3 regions of the Paenibacillus sp. 2TAB26 genome follow, and region 2 is predicted to be linked to each of the others. Evidence: riboswitches for the same ligand, from Rfam matches in the RefSeq annotation. Region 2 holds a riboswitch; each other region holds the start of a gene.
What was found. Region 2 has a riboswitch for cyclic di-GMP ahead of AB4Z50_RS07425 (EAL domain-containing protein). Riboswitches for the same ligand answer to the same signal wherever they lie in the genome.
Positions count from the first base shown of each region.

Region 1 (2,326 bases), on a different contig from region 2:
GAGAATGAAAGGCTTATTCTCATTGATTTTCGAGCCTTTACAAGCGTCATTCTCCGGCATATGATGAGTTCATATGAACTTGTAATATAGGAATGCAAGACGAATGCGCGAGGAGGAAGCGATATGGAGTCCTTTACGCTTACTCGAAAAGAGATGGCTTGCTTGCTGCTGGCTCTGGACGGAAAGTATAATTTGAAGCCACTGCAAGTGCTGCAAGCCGCATGGACCAAAACGCATCAATGTGACTTGGAGAAAGGCACGGGACTGCCTGCATTTATGTCTACGCTGCTGCCTCCAATTATTGAAAAGCTCATTAAAGGAAATGAGATTAAAGGCTTTTCACTACATGAAATTGCTGCGTTGGGCCAACTAATCGAATATTCGAATCTGTCGATTACCTCCATGCAAAACTGGGTAAAGCGAGATTTCAAACCTTATTTCGATTGTCCGAAAGCTGGGAAAAAATATTCTCTGAACCAAGCTGCGTTATTATTCATTATTGATGATTTAAAGTCAAATCTTGATTTTGAATCAATACGCAAGCTTTTTGAGATCGTATTCAAGAAACCAGAGGATGAAGCAGACGATTTAGTTGGGCCTATTGAATTATATGCATCTTATACCAGTATGTTTGAGGAGCTAGATGCGAATAACGATCAACTGCTCGACATTTCCGGTCATTTGAAGGAAAATCCGCATCAAGATTTATTGACAGAGCATGTCATTCGCTCTTCAGCGAATCAATTTGCAAGCAGATTGCCGAATTTAACGGAAAAACAATGGGAAGCGGTGCGAAATATTTTGCTCGTTGCGGTTATTTCCATCCAAACCTCCTATTTTCATTCGTTAGCAAGGCGTTATTGCAATGCAACCTTATTTTTAGCCACAGAATAAATATGGTTCAAGGGATGACAAATTCACTAAATAGTCCTATACTGGTTTAAGTTGTAAACTACAAAATAGACAAACTGAAAAAGGCAAACTTGTTGAAAGACAAGGACGCAAAGTTATGGGCCTAAGGTGTACGCACTATGGCTGCCAGACCGCCGGAAGGATAATAAGCTAACTGAGCTGTCCGCCTCCTGTGGCTGGATAGCTTTTTTTGTTTTCAGGAGACAGAGGAGAGAGCAAGCAGGATGGTTTTTAAGGATAGGATAGAGAGAGCAAAAATACTGTTTAAGAAATTGAGTTTGAAGAAAATAACGAGCAAATTATTGCTTGTTACCGCAATCATCACACTTTTTAATGTAGGCTCGGGCGTTTTGATTTATTTTCAAAATCATTCAGTAGCAACCTCAGTCGAAGGCTCAGAGGAATTGCAGCGTGCTGAACGCAATTATCAAGGTATATCGAATAGGCTGCTGAAAGTGATGCTTCTAATGGTAGATGCCATTGAAAATGGCAAAAGCGATGCAACGCTGATCATGAAGGATTTGGAAACGATGCCTGCCAACATCGATGAATTAGAGAAACAGCTTATCGATATGGATAAGAAATATCCGCCTGCAACGGAAGATGGTCCTTATTATGCGAATCAGGTTAATGTTCTTAAGCTTGCATTAGATAACTTGAAAGTGACGAATACAGATGTGAGTGGATTATCATCAGATGAGAAATCGCTCCGCATAAGCAATCTAATAAGCGTATATACCGTCATTCTAAGTTATTCCAACGATACAATGCACGAGCGTTTGACCGCAGACGCTAACGCGACGCAGAAGCTTCTCGATAAAGACATATCCAGTGCGAACCTTATTGTGCTTATAAATGTCATTTTGCTAGCTATTCTTCCTGCTATTATGATTTTTGTCATCTCACAATCGATTAGAACAGGACTTGTAGGCATTACAAAAAGAATTAAGCAGTATGGCAATAATGATTTTACAAGTCAAGAAAAACTCGTTCGCTCTGACGAATTTGGCGATCTTGACCACGCTTTGGCTAATATGGGCGATCAGCTGCGAGAAACGATTAAAGCTACGCTTGAAGTGAGCGAATCTGTGCTCCACATTTCGAATAATATGGATAATATGATTGGTATTAATCGAAAAGCATCAGAGGATGTAAATGGCCAAGTGGAGCTGGGCAGAAAAGTGTTGCTGTCGCAGTATGACGATGCTTCATCCATTTCGGCAGTTACGGAAGAAATCTCAGCAAGCTCTCAGCAAATTGCTGCGTCGAGTGAATACATAAACAATGATATGCAAAATATGAAGCAATCATCTCATAACGGCACGCAGCAGATGGCTGGCGTGGTCTCGATGGTAAATGAAACAGTAGACCAGTTCTCAAAGCTAACTGAAGCTTTCGAAACGATGAATGAACG
Region 1 covers NZ_JBFRGC010000022.1:125,673-127,998, forward strand. The annotation lists gene AB4Z50_RS24010 (DUF1836 domain-containing protein) at 124-894, shown strand; cyclic di-GMP riboswitch class I at 967-1,051, shown strand; gene AB4Z50_RS24015 (methyl-accepting chemotaxis protein) at 1,191-2,326, shown strand, end outside.
Region 1: linked by a shared signal. The riboswitch ahead of AB4Z50_RS24015 (methyl-accepting chemotaxis protein) and the one ahead of AB4Z50_RS07425 (EAL domain-containing protein) in region 2 are both predicted to bind cyclic di-GMP.

Region 2 (2,326 bases):
TATTTGAAACGATCCACGTCAATCAGCATGATCGCCAGCCTCTGCTTAAAATACTCGCTTACCCTTAGCTGCTTATCTAGCTGGTCTTCAAACATTCTGCGATTTGGCATCTCCGTTAAATAATCGTGGTAAGCCAAATATTGATTTAATTCCTCAGCCTTGCTTCGATCCGTAATATCAAGGACTACGCCAACGATCGCTTGCTCACCCATATTTGACACTTGATTATAGTGCACTTCGCAATGAATATTCGTCCCATCTTGTTTAATGGCTCTGTGGCAGAAATTAGATAAAGACTGCCCCTCCTGTAACTTCGTTAGCTGATTAACGACGGCTTCACGGTCTGAGGGATGAATCGTCTGTATAATATCCATACCGATCAAGGAGTCATAACCGAACATTTTATTGAGCTGATCATTTGAATAAACGAAGTTGTTTTTCTGCGCGACAAAAATACCGACAATGGATTGCTCGACAATACTGCGGTATTTTAATTCGGTCTCAGTCAACGACTGCTCAATCATTTTTTGCTGCGTAATATCCTTGGCAATGCCGTAGACACCGATAAGCTTTTTATTAATAATGATTGGAATATTGGTCACATTAAATTCGACCGTTTGCCCTGTTCTCGTAATGCCTGTCGTATCATAGTTTTGAGGATTCAGCGTCTTGACCGTTTGCTCAAAATATTGAATCGTTTTATCCAGCGCTGCGGCATCTACAAATTTATGAAAACTATCATTAATAATTTCCTCTTTCGTATATCCAAAAAGTTGCTCAAGCACTGAATTGCATGACAAAAAACGCCCTTGTGCGTCTAAAGAAAAGACAGCATCAGGATTGTTTTCAAATATCGATTTATAAAGCTGCTCTTCTAGTGTGAGGCGATGCTGTATTTTTTTATTTTCCGTAACATCCTGAATCATGCCTATCGTCAACAATATCTCGTTTTCGGCATTCCGTATGAACGTAATGTTTTCCACCACATGTCTAACTTCACCGCCCTGACGAACGATTCTGTACTCGGAAACGCTTTCCTTTTTTGATTCAATTGCAAGGTGGAACTGCTCATTAACGCGCTCACGATCTTCGGGATGCACGAACTCAAAAAATTGTTCAATCGTCATCGAGAAATCAGATTTCATACCATATATTTCGAACATTTGATTCGACCAGGATGCTTCTCTGCGAATATGGTCAAACTCCCAGTAGCCTAAATTAGCTAACTTTTGAACAATATTAAAACTACCAACATTAACATTGCCATTAAAACGTTTAATCATTTGTTTCATTGCTAAATATCCCCTCTTATTCATAACGTAGGCGGTAACCTGAAGTTTTTAAGGAGAGGATATAGGTATGTTATCACTCATCCTTTTGGCAACCCAGCCACCTTTGGAAATTTCCTTTAGGCCTGTTGGCTTTGCGTCATTGTCTTTCGACAACTTTGCTTTTTACTAGGACTTTTTACATATACCAGTATTCCATATTATTCCGATATATACCATAACCAATTTCATAATAGGTCGAATGATGTAGAAAAACCTCCCATTTTGGGAGGTTTGGTATATTGATGATTTACAATCTAGGATCTATTTCCTTCTCTTTGGCAACCTCAAACAAAAGATTCGCAACAGCCGCTTGATATCCATCGTTTTCTGGAGCAATTTCAGCAAAAGGAATCGCCAGCATATGCTGTCCTAGCCGGTACTCGTTAAATGATGTACGAAGCTTTTGCGTAATATTTTTTTGCTTGATGAGCTTATTGTACTTGTGCGGAAATCTATAATCATAACCGTAAATAATAGACATGTATTCCTTATTGCGCACTTTCATATAGGGAACCGTGTACGGCTGAGGCATCTCCGGCTTAATCACGACACCTTCCATATGATTGTCTACCGTAAGCGTGTAGAAATATTTTTCTGCAAGCTCATAGCTCTCCGCATCAGACAGAACAAGCGTGATGAATGGATCGTCAGAGAGGAAACGATACATCTCCGAGGTTTTCCACGCTGGCAGCTGCTCGCTTCCGTCTACGTATACGATTTTGAGCAGCGAAAATGGCTTGTATTCAAGCTCCCCAGCCTCGGCATACAGCTCCAGCTGCCTCTTATACGTTTCATATGCTTTGATATGCTCATCAATTGGCCTGTTTTTCTCAAGAATAGAATGAACATGTTTAAAGTTTTGGTAGACGGCTAGGCCATATTTCTCATTAATAGCCCCTTTGCTAAGGTGAAACTGATCCTTTTCAAAACCACTTTCCTTGAAATCATGCGCAAGCTTTCCGAACGCTTCCTCGAATCCATTCGCCTTCAGGAAT
Region 2 covers NZ_JBFRGC010000005.1:338,672-340,997, forward strand. The annotation lists gene AB4Z50_RS07425 (EAL domain-containing protein) at 1-1,292, opposite strand, end outside; cyclic di-GMP riboswitch class I at 1,377-1,462, opposite strand; gene AB4Z50_RS07430 (metallophosphoesterase) at 1,579-2,326, opposite strand, start outside.

Region 3 (2,326 bases), on a different contig from region 2:
TAGCAAGCGGGACTTGATCTTCATCTACAGCAACCACAGGATCGATTGGCGGCTCGCCCTCCCCGCCTTCATTTACTCCTCCAACAGGTGGATCTTCATCGTCAATTTCAACGATAGGTGTTGCTTCAGGTGACGATGTAGGTGTTATCGTTACCGTAGTTGTTGCAGTAGGCGTGTTGTTAGGCGTGCTCACAGGTGTGGAAGGTGGTGTATTGTTAGGTGTGCTCTCAGGTGTTGGAGTTGGTGTAGCTGTAGGCGTGCTCTCAGGTGTAGGAGTTGGTGTAGCTGTAGGCGTGCTCTCAGGTGTAGGAGTTGGTGTAGCTGTAGGCGTGCTCTCAGGTGTAGGAGTTGGTGTAGCAGTAGGTGTAGTCTCAGGTGTAGGAGTAGGAGTTGGAGTAGCAGTAGGTGTCGATGACGGTGTTGGAGTAGGCGTAGAGCAGGTTTCGCCTTCATTCACAAGCGAAAGCTCTTTCTCCTTGCCCCAATGGATCTTCAGCGTATTAGGTACAGCTTGTGGATCAGTTGGGTTGGCAAGCTCCGTATTCGTTGAAAAGCTTATGGAACCTTTTCCAGGAATTACGCCATTTCCTGTTTGAGTGGAATTCGGGATTTCCCATGAATAAGAAACCGCAATGTCACTCTCGTTGCTTACTTTCCAAGCTCTTGTTTTACTCGGGTCGGCGGAGCAAGCCGTTTCAAGTTTGAGCTTAGCCGTATTAATAACTGCTTTTTGCACAGATTTATCTGTGGTTACTACGATCTGCTGGGTAGCCACTAAATCGGTGGTAAAGCCATCTAAGGTTAATTCTTTTAATGTATAGGTACCGATAGGCAATTCGTTGAATTGCAAAATACCGTCACTATTGGTAACACCGCTTTTGACTAATTTACCGTCTTTCCAAAGCTCGAAGGTAATGCCTACATGAGGAGCCCCTTCGACATCATTTAAATGTTTGTTGATGATGATACTGCCCGTACAGCTGTTCGAAAGCTTTAGATTCCATGCTAAAATTTTGTCGCCATGAGCGCCGGGTCCTAATGTCTTAATTAAATCTCCGCTATAGATATCTAATTGATAAGGCAAACATTTTGGAATGTTAATCGTAACGGAGTAAGTACCTGCTTTTGGATATATAATAGACTGCCCCTCAAAAAATGTTTGCTTGTTGTATGGAATGGTTGTATCGCCGGGTCCAGGTGCCCAGTCAGCAGGGCCTTCATAGCCGGAGAAGCTGACTCTAACACAGTCTTTTAGCGTCTGGAACGTAGCGGTAGCTGTTCCGTTATTATTGACTACGATATTGGAATGCGTGGCAATGACATCCTTGCGATCCGATGAATACTGTGGACAGCTATTCTCATCTACGAGAGCCGCAGCATTCGTACCTTGATTGCTATCACCTTCCGCCATGGCAAGGGAACTAAGCGACAACGAAAAAATTAATAACAGAGCCAGGGCTAAACTGATTTTTTTCCTAAAATAACGCATCTTTCACTCTCCTCTTAGATACGTAGTGGGGTTCCAAGAGGGCCGGTTACACTACTAGCTCCATATAATCCAAGTGTCCAATTGTAGATTATACTTCATCGCTTCCCTAGTTATTTTGATTGTGAAAATCCACTCTCCCTTTCTATATGCGTGCACCGGTTAGATATGCATGCTTTCATATTAAAATGATAACATGTATTGGAAATTGCTCAAGGGTGTTTCTTTGTCAGAAAATGACTAATAATCATCATAAAACAGGATATATTTTTGGCATAACACACATTTTGTCACCTTGTCCCTTGATTGCGGAACCAGTGGGCTCTTCATGGCATATAGTGTCACAAAGAGGAGGTGGCCGCCATGTTTGAACTTCTACTTCTTGTTATTGGCTGTTATGCTTTGGCTGCATTGTCGGTGCATCTGGCGTATCGAATTTGGCGAGGGCGCCAGCAATCCAGCAAGCATTATGTGCTCGTAGCTGACGTTCAGCAAAACAATATGGAATGGTATGTACGTTCGCTGTTTTCTTTCTCTCGGCGAATGGGAAAAAATGTTCGTTTGACGATCGTAGATCAAGGGGTTACAGAGGAGACACTGGCTATTGTTGAACGATTAGCTAGAAGGGGCGATGAGGTCAGGATTCACTTTAATGGATCTAATCCGCTGTCTGGAAGCGAAGACGGTAAGCGCTCTCAAACAGAGGGTGTGGATGGAACTCAGCTGCTATGGCTGCTCCAGGCAGAAGGAGTTGTGTCGCTTTCCGATCACGCGGTGCTAATTGATTTGCAAAATCCGACAGATTTGTCGAAAATGCCATTTTAGTATATACTCTACGGT
Region 3 covers NZ_JBFRGC010000001.1:265,535-267,860, forward strand. The annotation lists gene AB4Z50_RS01140 (SpaA isopeptide-forming pilin-related protein) at 1-1,489, opposite strand, end outside; cyclic di-GMP riboswitch class II at 1,521-1,604, opposite strand; gene AB4Z50_RS01145 (hypothetical protein) at 1,850-2,311, shown strand.
Region 3: linked by a shared signal. The riboswitch ahead of AB4Z50_RS01140 (SpaA isopeptide-forming pilin-related protein) and the one ahead of AB4Z50_RS07425 (EAL domain-containing protein) in region 2 are both predicted to bind cyclic di-GMP.